4 regions of the Kluyvera chengduensis genome follow, and region 3 is predicted to be linked to each of the others. Evidence: predicted binding sites of a transcription regulator. Region 3 holds the regulator's gene; each other region holds the start of a gene.

Region 1 (3,582 bases), on a different contig from region 3:
GCCAGCACCGGCACCCCTGCATTCTTTGTTCATCCAGCGGAAGCGCTGCACGGCGATCTGGGGATGGTAGAAAGCCGCGATGTCATGCTGTTTATCTCCTACTCCGGCAGCGCCAAAGAGCTCGACTACATCATTCCGCGTCTGAAAGAGAAATCCGTGGTGCTGCTGGCGATGACCGGCAAAGCCAACTCCGCGCTGGCGCAGGCGGCCGATGCCGTGCTCGATATTGCCGTTGAACGTGAAGCCTGTCCGATGCACCTGGCGCCAACCTCCAGCACCGTCAACACGTTGATGATGGGCGACGCGCTGGCGATTGCCGTGATGCAGGCGCGCGGCTTTAACGAAGAAGATTTTGCCCGCTCCCACCCGGCCGGTGCGCTGGGCGCTCGCCTGCTCAACCGCGTTCACCACCTGATGCGTCACGAGGATGATGTCCCGCAGGTTACCGTTCACGCCAGCGTAATGGACGCCATGCTCGAACTCAGCCGTACCGGCATGGGGATGGTCGCGGTCTGTAACGAACAATCACAGGTTCAGGGTGTCTTCACTGACGGCGACCTGCGCCGTTGGCTGGTGAGCGGCGGTTCGCTGGCCGATTGTGTTAACGATGCAATGACCAAAGGCGGCGTGACCCTGCACGACCAGGCGCGGGCGATCGACGCCAAAGAACAGCTGATGAAGCAGAAAATCAGCGCCGCCCCGGTGGTGGATGACAACCACCGATTGGTCGGCGCGATTAACCTGCAAAACTTCTACCAGGCCGGGATCCTTTAATCCTTCAGCCCCAGACGCTTCGCCAGCCGGTGCAGGTTGGCGACGTCTGTCTCCAGCGCCCGGGCGCTTGCCGCCCAGTTATGTTGATGCGTCTCCAGTGCCTGGCGAATCATCTGCCGCTGAAAATGCTCGGTGGCGTCGCGCAGGTTATTAACCGTTGCCAACGGGGACGCAACTTCAGCAACCGCCGCCGTCGGTGTACTTTCCTGGAACGCAAAGTGCTGCGCCTCCAGCACCACCTCGCCGTTGCTGCGCGTGGTTGCCCGCGCCAGCACCACCGCACGGTGTACCGCGTGCTCAAGCTCGCGCACGTTACCCGGCCAGCCGTAGCTTTGCAGATGCGCCCGCGCGCCGCTGCTTAATACCACTCGCGACAATCCAAGCCGCAGCCGACACTGCTCGCAGAAGTAACCCGCCAGCAGCACCACGTCGTCACCCCGCTCGCGCAGCGGCGGCACGAAAAGCGGGAACACGCTCAGGCGATGGAACAGGTCGGCGCGGAAATTACCGGCAACCACCTCTTCGCGCAGATCGCGGTTGGTAGCAGCCAGCACGCGCACATCGACGCGTAGGCTGCGGTCATCGCCGACGCGCTGAATATCGCCATACTGCAATACGCGCAGCAGCTTGGCCTGTAGCGCCAGCGACAGCTCGCCAATTTCATCTAAGAACAGCGTGCCGTTGTCGGCCATTTCAAACTTGCCGCTGCGGTTGCTGATAGCCCCGGTAAACGCCCCTTTGACGTGACCAAAAAGCTCACTCTCGGCGACGCTCTCCGGCAACGCGGCGCAGTTCAGATAAACCAGCGGGCTGACCGCGCGCGGCGAGCCCTCATGAATCGCTTTTGCCACCAGCTCTTTCCCGGTGCCGGTTTCACCGCTTATCAGCACATTCAGGTCAGAGGCGGCGACAATCTCTATCTCTTTTTTGAGCTGCATCATGCCCGGCGACAGGCCAATCATCTGCGTCTCTTTCACCTGCTCAAAGTCGGTCGGTGCGCCCGGCAGCATATTCTGGCTTTCAAGCTGCTCAATCAGCAGGGCGTTGTTGAGCGCTCCGGCTGCCAGCGCGGCAATCAGCCGTAGCTCTTCGTCGCTGAACACATCGAACTGATCCGGCGACATACCGTCGAGGGTCAGCGCGCCAATCAGATTCTGCCCGGCGAATAGCGGCAACCCGATACAGGCGTGGACCTTCAGGCTCTCCTGACCGGGGATCAGACCATCGTACGGGTCGGGCAAATCGCTATCCGCCGGAAAACGCACCACGTCGCCCGCGCGGGCAATCGCCTCCAGGCGCGGGTGCCCTTCGAGGGTAAATCGCCTGCCGAGCACATCTTTCGCCAACCCATCAATCGCCAGCGGAATAAACTGCCGGGCGTCGTAGCGCAGCAGCGCCGAGGCATCGCACTCCAGCACCTGGCGCAGCGTGGTAATCAGACGCTGGAATCGGTCCTGATGGCCGACGCCGCGCTGAAGTTCGATAGCAATGCCCGCCAGCACATCAACGGAAAAGCTCATGGCGTACCCCTTACAGTCATTTTGACAATACATGATGTCATATTGACAATATCAAGCATAGTCATTTTGACTAACGATAAAGAGGTATAAATTAATTAATTCAATAAAATCAATAAATTAAAAAGTTGGCACGCAACCTGCAATTAGCAATACATCTTTTTTGAAAAAACGCTGAATTAATTGAGGTTGCTATGTCTATTCTGGTTAAAAATAACATTCATTGGGTTGGTCAACGTGATTGGGAAGTGCGTGATTTCCACGGTACCGAATACAAAACGCTGCGCGGCAGCAGCTACAACAGCTACCTTATCCGTGAAGAGAAAAACGTCCTGATTGATACCGTCGACCATAAATTCAGCCGTGAATTCGTGCAGAACCTGCGCGGCGAAATCGACCTCGCCGACATCGACTACATCATCATTAACCACGCCGAAGAAGACCACGCCGGTGCGCTGACCGAGCTGATGTCGCAGATCCCGGACACCCCAATCTACTGCACCGCTAACGCCATTGACTCCATCAACGGTCACCACCATCACCCAGAGTGGAACTTCCACGTGGTGAAAACCGGCGACAGCCTGGACATCGGTAACGGCAAACAGCTGATCTTCGTTGAAACCCCGATGCTGCACTGGCCCGACAGCATGATGACCTACATGACCGGTGATGCGGTGCTGTTCAGTAACGATGCCTTCGGCCAGCACTACTGTGACGAACGCCTGTTCAACGACGAAGTTGACCAGACCGAACTGTTCGAACAGTGCCAACGCTACTACGCCAACATCCTGACCCCGTTCAGCCGTCTGGTGACGCCGAAAATCACCGAAATCCTCGGCTTCAACCTGCCGGTTGATATGATTGCCACCTCCCACGGTGTGGTATGGCGTGAAAACCCAACTCAGATTGTTGAGCTGTACCTGAAATGGGCAGCGGACTATCAGGAAGACCGTATCACCATCTTCTACGACACCATGTCCAACAACACCCGCATGATGGCGGATGCGATTGCCCAGGGGATCAACGAAGTTGACCCGAACGTGGCGGTGAAAATCTTCAACGTCGCCCGCAGCGATAAAAACGAAATTCTGACCAACGTCTTCCGTTCTAAAGGCGTGCTGGTGGGGACTTCAACCATGAACAACGTGATGATGCCGAAAATTGCCGGCCTGGTGGAAGAGATGACTGGCCTGCGCTTCCGTAACAAACGCGCCAGCGCCTTTGGTTCTCACGGCTGGAGCGGCGGCGCAGTTGACCGTCTGTCTACCCGTTTGCAGGATGCGGGCTTTGA
Region 2 (3,582 bases), on a different contig from region 3:
ACCAGCGTGCCCAGGATCAGCAATGGAAAAGAGTGCAGACCAAAAAAGGAGAGCAGCGCCAGACCGATGGCGCAGAGATAGGCCGATATCATATACACTTCGCCGTGCGCGAAGTTAATCATGCCGATAATGCCGTAAACCATGGTGTAACCAATGGCTATCAATCCGTAGACGGAACCTAGCGTCAATCCATTGACTAACTGTTGCAGGAAGAATGTCTCCATCATCGCTCACTCATGTTGTGCCATCTATTATTGAGCGCCGGGATGGGAGCATCCCGGCGCTGAGCGTGATTCCGTCTCGTTACTCGACTTCCTTGTACTTGCCCTGGTCATCCCATTGGTAGACCACGTAATCCGAGACCTTCAGGTCCCCTTTGCTGTCCCAGGCTTTTTTACCCATCACCGTCTCAACCGGGTTGGCTTTCAGCCAGGCGCTGGCTTTTGCAGAATCAGCACCACCGGTGGCTTTGAACGCGGCGGCAATGGCCTGAATAGAGGCGTAGGAGTAGAGGGTGTAGCCTTCCGGCTCAAATTTATTGGCACGGAATTTCTCGATAACCGCTTTGCCGTCCGGGATCAGACGAGGATCTTTGCCGAAGGTCATATAGATGCCCTTGGTGTACTGCGGCCCGCCCGCGGCGGTGACCATCTCTTCGTTGACGATGCAGTCACCGGAGAAGAATTTCGCCTGCACACCCTGCTCACGCATTTGACGCACCAGCGGGCCGGCTTCCGGGTGACAGCCACCGAAGAACACTACGTCCGGCTTCTGCGCACTAATTTTGGTCACGAGGGCGTTAAAGTCTTTTTCCCCACGCGACAGACCTTCATACATCACATCCTTGACGCCACGTTTTGCCAGCGCGGCACGAGTGGCATCGGCCAGCCCCTGACCGTAGGTGTCTTTATCGTGGATGATCACCACGCGCTTGGCCTTCAGCTTATCAATAATGAAATCGCTGGCGACGCCGCCCTGCTGGTCATCGCGGCCGCACATGCGGAACATGTCGTTCATCCCGCGTTCGGTAATGAGTGGATTGGTTGAGCCTGGAGTAATGGCAAGAATACCTGCGTCGTTATAAACCTCTGATGCGGGCATGGTGGAAGAAGAGCAGAAATGACCGACGACGGCCTGCACTTTATCCTGATCGACCAGCCGGTTGGCAACCGATACGGCCTGTTTGGGTTCGCAGGCATCATCCCCCTGCACCAGCTTAATTTTTTCGCCGTTTATCCCACCGGCAGCGTTGATATCCGCTGCCGCCTGGGTGGCACCATGCCAGTATTGATCGCCATAGGTGGCGTTAGGACCCGTGAATGGCCCCGCAACACCGATGACGATATCGGCCTGGGCGGAAAACGCCGTCACCAGACAACCTGCCAACACAAGAGAAAGCGGACTTTTTATCAATTTCAGCGACATTATTATCTACCTTAGCAAAGAGGTTTATGCATAGCGGTGTGAAGCCGAACGGCTGGCGCGAGCACCAAACAACGACATCCTGACAATATCCTGCTGATAACGGCGAGGTTTCCTTACGCTTTTCAGGCCAAATCATTAAGCAAAATGGTTGCCAACTTTGCGCACCCTTGCTCGGATTTAGACAATTTTGAGTATAGAGTGCGCGTATAAGGCCTCTGCCTCGGCGCGGTGAAATTACGGCGGGGATCACATCTCCTTAACAATAAAGTACATAAATAATGCAATAGTCACGCTTTGTGCATTTTTGTAGCAAAATGGGCGGGTTATGTTAGCTGATGGTGCAACGCGGGATTTTTATGGGGCAACGGGAATAAAAGCATTCAGCCTAACCCGTTGTCTTGTCGTTGCAGTATTAGCGCGTATCTTCATTGATATCGGCGCTTTTCTTGTTCTACGCTAATAGAAAGCACACGAAGGAATGACTCCAGATACATTTTGCATCCGCAATCTTTTGTTTTAATATTTTGTTTTTACACAATAATGGCGTGAAAAATGATGATGATAACCGAGGCCGATAAACAGATCCTTTCCGTTTTTGACTTTGACGGAACGCTGACCCGGCACGACAGCTTTATCCCTTTTTTAAAATTTGCCTTCGGTCGTCGTCAGTTTGCCCGCAAGATGCTGCGCCTCGTGATCCCTTCATTGCAGTGTTTCCGTCGTCGCCTCACCCGCGATGAGCTCAAGGAAGTGTTAATCACCACTTTCCTGGCTGGCCGCGATGAAAAATGGGTGCAGGATAAAGCGGAAGCCTACTGCCAGAAGTCGTGGAAAAAGCTGATGCGCCCAGCGGGGCTTCTGGCGGTTGCCGCAGAGGTCGCAACCGGTGCCGAGGTGACGCTGTGCTCGGCTTCGCCGATGATTGTCCTGCGACCTTTCGCTGATAAGCTGGGCATTAAGCTGATTGGCACCGAGCTGGAAAGCAAAGACGGTGTATTGACGGGGCGGATCGTCGGGCATAACTGCCGGTGTATTCATAAGATTAACCGCCTTGAAGCGGTTTACGGTCCGCTCAATCAGTATCATATCCGCGCATGGGGCGATACGCGCGGGGACTATGAACTATTGGCGACGGCCAGCGATGCTCACTGGCAGCATTTCCAATCAAGCTGGTCGCGTAAGAAAAACCCAATTGCGCGGTTTCGCAGCGAGTTTATGAAAGAGTTAACCTGATTTCCCCCCGGTGAAATCACCGGGGCGCATTCATCCATTCTTTTCGTCTTCGCCCGATTTCTCCGGGAACAGCACGCTGGCAAGGATACCCAGTGCCAATACGCCCAGCACTACATAAAGGCTGGTTGTCGCGCTCAGGCTATAACCGTGGTGCCAGATATGGTCGGTGGCGTTCAGCCCCAGCTTAATCGCAATAAAGAACAGCAGCAGGATTATCGCCTTCTCCAGATGCACCAGATACTGCTTCAGCGCCTCGAGAACAAAGTAGAGCGTACGCAGACCGAGGATGGCGAACATCATCGCGCTATAGACAATCAAGGGTTCGCGACTGACGGCAATGATCGCAGGCACAGAGTCAAAAGCGAACATCACATCAGACAGCTCAACAACCGCGACGCACAGCAGCAGCGGCGTGGCATAACGCGCGGCTTTCATCCCGCGCCCCATCATCACGTCGCGGTTTTCCGGCTTGGCCAGTTCCTCATCCACTTCTTTTTGATTCAGCAAGAAGGCATGCCCTTTCAGCTTCGGCCAGATAGGAAAAAACCGTTTCACAAGGCGATACGCCAGATGCTGTGAGTAGTCCTGAATTTCATCACTCTCATCTTTGCTTTTAAGCATCATTACTGCCGTCCACGCCACGATCAGCGCAAACACCACCTCGACGTACGGCCCGAGGCTAAGCAGGCCGGTACCAATAGCAACAAAAATGCCGCGAAATACAATCGCCCCAACAATCCCCCAGTAGAGCACACGGTGTCGGAAACGGTCCGGAACGGCAAACCAGGAGAAGATAGCCATCATGACAAACAGGTTATCCACCGAGAGCACCTTCTCAAGCGCGTATCCGGTGATAAACAGGCTCGCGACTTCGGCACCATGATGAAAATATAAGAAACTGGCGAAGACCATGGCTACAATGAC
Region 3 (3,582 bases):
ATCCGGCAGGTTTTCCATTGCCCGCTCAAAGATTTCCGGCGATTCAGGCATGTTACGCACGTCAATGCTGACGGCGGCGGATATTTCGCGGTCGGCAAGCGTTTTTGCCAGCTCTGGCAGCAGCACGACCGGCAGGTTATCGACGCAGTAAAAGCCCATATCTTCCAGCGCGCGCAGGGCGACCGATTTTCCGGAGCCTGAGCGGCCGCTGACGATCATCAGTACCATGTACCGTTTCTCCTCAGTACGACGTGATGTCCATTACGCATCATCGTGGGTTTCCGTATCGGTGATGATTTGATACAGCTCTTCGTCGCTCTGTGCGGCACGCAGACGACGGCAAATGGTTTTATCCGCCAGACGTTTTGCCACCAGAGAAAGCGTATGCAGGTGGGTTTTGGTCTGGTCTGCCGGCACCAGGAGCGCAAAGAGTAAATCGACAGGCTGATTGTCGATAGCATCAAAGGCGATCGGGGTTTCCAGCTGCACAAATACACCAACCGCGCGCAGCGTATCTTCTTCCAGCTTGCCGTGAGGAATAGCGATACCGTTACCAATACCGGTACTGCCCATCTTCTCGCGGGTCAAAATCGCCTCAAAGACCACCTGCGGAGGCAGGCTCAGCTGTTTTGCCGCCAGCTCGCTGATGATTTCCAGCGCGCGTTTTTTACTCTGACAGTGCACAGCACTGCGGGTACATTCCTGGTTAAGGACATTGCTCAGTTGAAGAGCCGAATCGTTATTTGTCATAATTTCACCTAAGCATCGCCCGGTATGCGGGCATATCGGGCGACTGCTCGGACAATCAATGTTGTTTTAGTTTATCTTTATGCTTGTTTAACTGTCTCGCCAGTTTATCAATCAAACTGTCGATGGCGGCGTACATATCCTGCCCTTCCGCGCTGGCATGAAGTTCGCCCCCGTTAACGTGCAATGTGGCGTCCGAGATGTGCGTCAATTTCTCCACCTTTAACACAATGTAGACCTGATTGATCCTCTCGAAATACTGTTCGAGCTTAGCGAATTTCGCATTCACAAATTCGCGCATCGCATCGGTAATTTCGACGTTGTGTCCAGTGATGTTGAGCTGCATAGTGTCTTCCTTATCAGTTGTGTCAGACCAGTTGTTTACGCTGGTTAGACGGCGGGATGGATAAAGACTCTCGGTACTTTGCAACGGTACGCCGTGCCACCATGATACCCTGTTCAGAGAGCATGGTGGTCAGTTTACTGTCGCTCAGTGGTTTTGCCGGGTTCTCAGCGGCAATTAATTTCTTAACCAGTGCGCGAATCGCCGTGGACGAGGCTTCGCCGCCGCCCTCGGTGCTGACGTGACTGGAAAAGAAATACTTAAGCTCGAAAATGCCTCGTGGGCTATGCAAATACTTTTGCGTGGTAACACGCGAAATCGTGGACTCGTGCATTTCGACGGTCTGGGCGATGTCCGCCAGCACCATCGGTTTCATATACTCTTCGCCGAGATCGAAAAAGGCCTGTTGTTGCTCTACGATGCAGCGGCTTACCCGCAGCAGCGTATCGTTGCGGCTCTCAAGACTCTTAATCAGCCACTTCGCATCCTGCAGGTTGCTGCGGATAAACTGACTGTCGGCGTCATTACGGGCGTTGTTACACATTGCCGCATAGTGCTGGTTGATTTGCAGGCGCGGGATGCTGTCGGCGTTCAATTCAACGGCCCAGCGGCCATTCACTTTGCGCACCAGCACGTCAGGGATCACGTATTCCGGCTCGCCGGTCTGGATCGATTGGCCCGGGCGCGGATCCAATGATTGGATCAGATCCACCGCCTCTTTCAACACGTCTTCTTTCAGACGAGTGACGCGCATCAGCGAGCGGAAGTCATGATTAGCGAGCAGATCGAGATGATCGCTGATAATCAGGCGGGCTTCGTCAATGCGTGGCGTAGTAGGAGAGAACTGAGAAAGCTGGATCAGCAGGCAATCGCGGAGATCTTTAGCGGCGACGCCGACCGGATCGAATCGCTGGATCCGCTTAAGCACGGCTTCCACTTCATCGAGACCAATCTCGTCATCGCCAATGCCTTCATGAATGTCTTCCACCGTGACGGTGAGATAGCCGGTATCGTCTACCGCGTCGACAATCGATGTCGCAATTGCCCGGTCGGTATCGGTAAACGGCGTGAGCTCAACTTGCCACATCAGATAATCTTGCAGTGACTGGGTGGTTTCACCCTGATACACCGGCAGTTCATCGTCCTGATAATCCGCCCCGGTTCCGGAAGGGGTACCGGCGGTGTAGATTTCATCCCAGCTGGCGTCGAGCGGCAGCTCTTCGGGCATATCGGGCTTTTCCAGCGCATCGACGCTGTCCAGCGTTTCGTTATCGACGGTTTCCTGGGTCTCTACTTCTTCGTGAAGATCGGTTTGCTCAAGCAGGGGGTTGCTCTCCAGCGCTTGCTGGAGTTCCTGCTGAAGTTCCAGCGTAGACAATTGCAACAGACGGATTGCCTGCTGCAGTTGTGGCGTCATGGCAAGCTGTTGGCTGAGCCTTAATTGCAAACCTTGCTTCATGTTCAGAACGAATATCTCCCGCTAACGTCGTAAACCACTACCCTATCAGAGTCTGAAGTCTTCCCCAAGATACACGCGTTTAACATGTTCGTCTTGTAGGATCTCCTGCGGGGTGCCGTGGGCAATCAGGTGCCCCTGGCTGACGATATAGGCTCGTTCACATACGGCCAGCGTTTCACGTACGTTGTGGTCGGTGATAAGCACGCCAAGGCCGCTGTCGCGAAGGTGTTCGATGATGCGTTTGATATCGATAACGGAGATCGGGTCAACGCCGGCAAACGGTTCATCCAGCAGGATAAATTTCGGGTTTGCCGCCAGCGCACGGGCGATTTCAACGCGGCGACGTTCACCGCCGGAAAGCGCCTGGCCCAGGCTGTCGCGCAGATGCTCGATGTGGAACTCTTCCATCAGCTCTTTGGCGCGGTCTTCGCGCTGCTCGTTGCTCAGATCGTCACGGATCTGCAGCACCGCCATCAGGTTGTCATAGACGCTCAGACGGCGGAAGATCGAGGCTTCCTGCGGCAGATAGCCAATGCCGCGACGCGCGCGGGCGTGCAGCGGCAGCAGGCTGATGTCTTCATCGTCGATGATGATGTTGCCGGCATCGCGCGGAACTATCCCTACTACCATGTAGAAGGTGGTGGTTTTACCCGCGCCGTTTGGCCCAAGCAGGCCCACAATCTCACCGGAGTTCACGGTCAGACTGACATCTTCCACGACGCGGCGGCCTTTGTAGGCTTTTGCCAGATTTTTTGCAGTTAATGTCGCCATAACGAATTAGTTACTCTTTTTCTGTGCCGGAGCCTGGTCTTTGGATTTGTCCTGTAGCTGCGACGGAACCAGAACGGTGGTCACGCGTCGGCCTTTATCACTAAACGCCTGCATTTTTTGCTCTTTGACCAGATAGGTGATCTTGTCGCCTTTGATATTGCTATCCAACTGCTCAAGGTAAGCGTTGCCGGTCAGCACCACGAAGTCGTTAGCCAGTTCGTAATGCATTTTCGAGGCGCGGCCTTTTACCGGCTTGCCGTTG
Region 4 (3,582 bases), on a different contig from region 3:
ACGTCCGCCTGCTCGGCGGTCTTGGTCATAAAGATGTCCTGCACCACCACAAAGTCGAGCGCTTCAAACCCTTTGCGCACCAGGCCTAAATCCGCCTCGGTTTGCAGCGGGTCTTCGCCCATGATGTAGTAGGCTTTCACTTTCCCTTCAAGGGCCAGATGCGGCACTTCGGTAATACGCACCCCAACTTTGTCGTCCATCAGGCTGGCGTCAATGCCCCAGGCGTTGGCGAACTTCTCGCGTACGGCGGCATCGACCACGTCCTGATAGCCCGGGAACTGGTTGGGCAGCACGCCCATGTCGCATGCGCCCTGCACGTTGTTCTGCCCACGCACCGGACCGACGCCAACGGCTTCGCGCCCAAGGTTACCGGTCAGCAGCGCCAGGCTTGCCAGCCCTTTCACCACATCGACCGCCTGGCCGAACTGGGTCACGCCCATGCCCCACATAATGGTCGCCGACGGCGCAGCCGCGTAGGTGCGCATCGCCTGACGAACCTGCATGGCCGGAATGCCGGTCAGGGATTCCACCGCTTCCGGCGCGTAGTCTTTGACGATTTCGCGCAGTTCATCAAGCCCGGTGGTGTAGCGCGAAACGTATTCGTGGTCGTAGAGATCTTCTTCCAGCAGCACGTGGGCGAAGGCGTTCACCAGCGCCATATTGCTGCCGTTGCGCATTTGCAGATGCTGGTCGGCGATGCGCGCGGTTTCAATACGGCGCGGATCGCAGACGATAATTTTGGCCCCTTTGTCTTTCGCTTTAATCACACGGCGCGCCACGATCGGGTGCGAGTCCGCGCAGTTGTAGCCAAAGACAAGCAGGCAGCGGGAGTTTTCGATATCGCCGATGCTGTTGCTCATCGCGCCGTTGCCCAGCACGTCCTGAAGCCCGGCCACCGATGGACCGTGACAGACGCGCGCGCAGCAGTCGACGTTATTGGTGTGCAGCACGCCGCGGGCGAATTTCTGCATCACGTAGTTGGTTTCATTGCCGGTGCCGCGCGATGACCCGGTGGTCATAATGGCGCGCGGCCCGAATTTGGCTTTGATATCGCCAAGACGCTTCGCAGTATAGCGAATCGCCTCATCCCAGCTCACGGGAGTGAACTTGCCACCTTTTTCATAGCGGATCATCGGCTGCGTTAATCGGGGGGTCAGCAGCTTGGTATCGTTGAGGAAGTCCCAGCCGTAATAGCCCTTCAGACACAGCTCATTCTGGTTGGTTTTCCCATCGGCGGCCTCGGCGCGGATAATTTTACCGTTGTCGACAACCAGCTTCAGTTTGCAACCAGCGCCACAGTACGGGCACACACTCGTGATTTTTTTCATCAGTAACAGACCTGTTAAAAGAGAAATAAGGATGATTAAAGAGAGATAGACGCGGCGCTATCGAGCGCGGCGCGACGACGTTTTTCCGCGCTCAGCTGTTCAAGCTTGCTGCGGTCCACGCAAAACAGCGCGTGAGTCGGGCAGGCTTCCATACAGGCAGGGCCCGCTTCGCGGTGATAGCAGAGGTCACATTTGTTGGCTTCGGCTTTTTCCGCGCGCACTTTAAGGCCCGCACCGCTGTCGCGAACCACCGGACGCACCACCACTTCCATCGCGCCGTAAGGGCAGGCCACCACGCAGGTTTTGCAACCAATGCAGCGTTCCTGCATCACGTGAATAAAGCCTTTATCGCGGCTGATAGCGCCGTTCGGGCAGACGTTGGCGCACGGGGCGTCTTCGCACTGACGACAGGCGGTAGCGGTAGAGACATTCACGCCTTTAATAACGTGAATACGGGGCAGGAAAGATTGCGGCGTCAGCGCGGCGCAGTCCTGATCTTCCTGGTGGGAAACCACGCATGCGACTTCGCACGTCCGGCAGCCAATACATTTACTCGCATCAGCAATGATGAAACGGTTCATCAACTTCTCCAGCAATGACAGTGAATTCGCGGGAGAATGCATTATTCGAGCCAACTTTTATTTAGCTGTTTTTAAAGGATATTTTTTGACGAGTGATGAGAGATAAGCTGTCATCGTCACTTATGACGATGACAGCTGACGACGCTAAGCGTGCGGCCCCGGAACGATGGATTCACGCTCAATCAGTTCACCGGGGAAGGTTTGCTGATATTTAAAGTCCCCGCCGTCGAGCATGAAAATAAGGCGATGAATGGTCTCTTTGATCATTTCTGTGACCGGAATACGCACGCTGGAGAGCGCGGGAACCATATAAGGCGCGAGGGTAATGTCATCAAAACCGAGTACCGAAACCTGCTGCGGCACGTTTATTCCGCGCGCGTGTAGACGCTTAATCGCCCCCACCGCCATATCATCATTGCTGGCGACCAGCGCGCTAAAGTTAACCTGCCTATCAAGCAGCGTATCCACCCCGGCGGCACCGGTCGCGGGGGTCCACTTTCCTTCCACAATCAGTTCGTTGCGCACCGCAATGCCGTGCTTTGTCAGCGCATCTTTATAGCCGGAAAGACGCTCAATGCCGGTCGGCGAATCGAGCGAGCCGGTAATAAACGCAATATCACGATGGCCAAGGCTGATTAATCGCTCCACCGCGTTCTGGCTGGCGGATTTTTGATCGCAATACACGCAGTGACTGCTATTTCGGCGCAGCCGACGGTTGATGACTAATATCGGCTGCTGTTGCTGCTGAATAATGTCGTCAATATCGTCGACGCTCAGAAAACGGGGATAAATAATAATGCCGTCGCAGCGCAGGTCGAGCAGATACTGAATCGCCTCACGCTCTTCCTCGGCGCTGTGTTTACCGTCCGCCAGAATCAGGCGTCGCCCCTGGTCTTCCGTCATACTCGCCGCATGGAACAGCAGCTCGCTGAAATAAACCCCGTGATAGAGCGTGTTGGTGACCACCAGACCCAGGGTTTGTGTCTTTTTGGTCGCCAGATTACGCGCCAGCAGATTGGGCCGATAGCCGCTCTCTTCGATAGCCAGAAACACCCGGTCCTTTGTCTCCTGACTGACATAACCGTTGCCCGATAGCACCCGGGAGACGGTGGCTTTCGACACGCCCGCCCGTCGCGCTACCTCCAGCATTGTCGTCATATTCATACCCTTGAGAAATCATTTGCCAGCAGTGTACTGCACCGTTTCGCTATTTACAGCACCCGCCGACGCGCGCGCTTTTTGTTCAATGGGCATTCCTGTGATCGGTTTCACGAATTAACTAAAAACAAAATTTAGATCTTGATGTAACAAAATTAACACATGAATATTATGTGGAACCGGTTTCCTATGCAACGTTTCATCACCCCGCCACATCGGGCGATGAGCGATAAGTACCCTACTGATAAAACAGGATTTTCCGATGTCTAAAAACTATGCGGCTCTGGCGCAATCCGTGGTGGGCGCACTCGGCGGCGTGGAGAACGTCTCCGCCGTCACGCACTGCATGACCCGTCTGCGCTTCGTACTGAAAGATGAAACGCAGGTCGACAGCGCCAGCCTCAAAGGCATCAGCGGCGTGCTGGGCGTGGTGCGTAACGACAACCAGTGCCAGGTGATTATCGGCAACACCGTCTCCCAGGCCTACCGCGAAGTGGTGAACCTGCTGCCGAGCA

Evidence for each region. The regulator sigma-54, encoded in region 3, starts transcription at its own class of promoters, with help from an activator protein. The targets are predictions, from matches to a motif close to GTTGGCACANNTTTCGCTNT.
Region 1: the regulator sigma-54 is predicted to act here: its motif matches at 2,419-2,438, upstream of norV (anaerobic nitric oxide reductase flavorubredoxin).
Region 2: the regulator sigma-54 is predicted to act here: its motif matches at 1,562-1,581, upstream of ACH1XZ_RS03095 (branched-chain amino acid ABC transporter substrate-binding protein).
Region 4: the regulator sigma-54 is predicted to act here: its motif matches at 1,945-1,964, upstream of hydN (electron transport protein HydN).

Annotation. Positions count from the first base shown of each region.
Region 1 is NZ_JBIQOI010000005.1:237,168-240,749, reverse strand. It holds gene gutQ (arabinose-5-phosphate isomerase GutQ) at 1-774, shown strand, start outside; gene norR (nitric oxide reductase transcriptional regulator NorR) at 771-2,294, opposite strand; gene norV (anaerobic nitric oxide reductase flavorubredoxin) at 2,486-3,582, shown strand, end outside.
Region 2 is NZ_JBIQOI010000001.1:663,990-667,571, reverse strand. It holds gene ACH1XZ_RS03100 (ABC transporter permease subunit) at 1-224, opposite strand, end outside; gene ACH1XZ_RS03095 (branched-chain amino acid ABC transporter substrate-binding protein) at 304-1,425, opposite strand; gene ACH1XZ_RS03090 (HAD family hydrolase) at 1,981-2,658, shown strand; gene ACH1XZ_RS03085 (TerC/Alx family metal homeostasis membrane protein) at 2,689-3,582, opposite strand, start outside.
Region 3 is NZ_JBIQOI010000004.1:242,613-246,194, reverse strand. It holds gene rapZ (RNase adapter RapZ) at 1-228, opposite strand, end outside; gene ptsN (PTS IIA-like nitrogen regulatory protein PtsN) at 262-750, opposite strand; gene hpf (ribosome hibernation promoting factor) at 806-1,093, opposite strand; gene rpoN (RNA polymerase factor sigma-54) at 1,116-2,549, opposite strand; gene lptB (LPS export ABC transporter ATP-binding protein) at 2,595-3,320, opposite strand; gene lptA (lipopolysaccharide ABC transporter substrate-binding protein LptA) at 3,327-3,582, opposite strand, start outside.
Region 4 is NZ_JBIQOI010000005.1:227,801-231,382, reverse strand. It holds gene fdhF (formate dehydrogenase subunit alpha) at 1-1,328, opposite strand, end outside; gene hydN (electron transport protein HydN) at 1,364-1,909, opposite strand; gene ACH1XZ_RS15220 (LacI family DNA-binding transcriptional regulator) at 2,054-3,067, opposite strand; gene ascF (PTS cellobiose/arbutin/salicin transporter subunit IIBC) at 3,330-3,582, shown strand, end outside.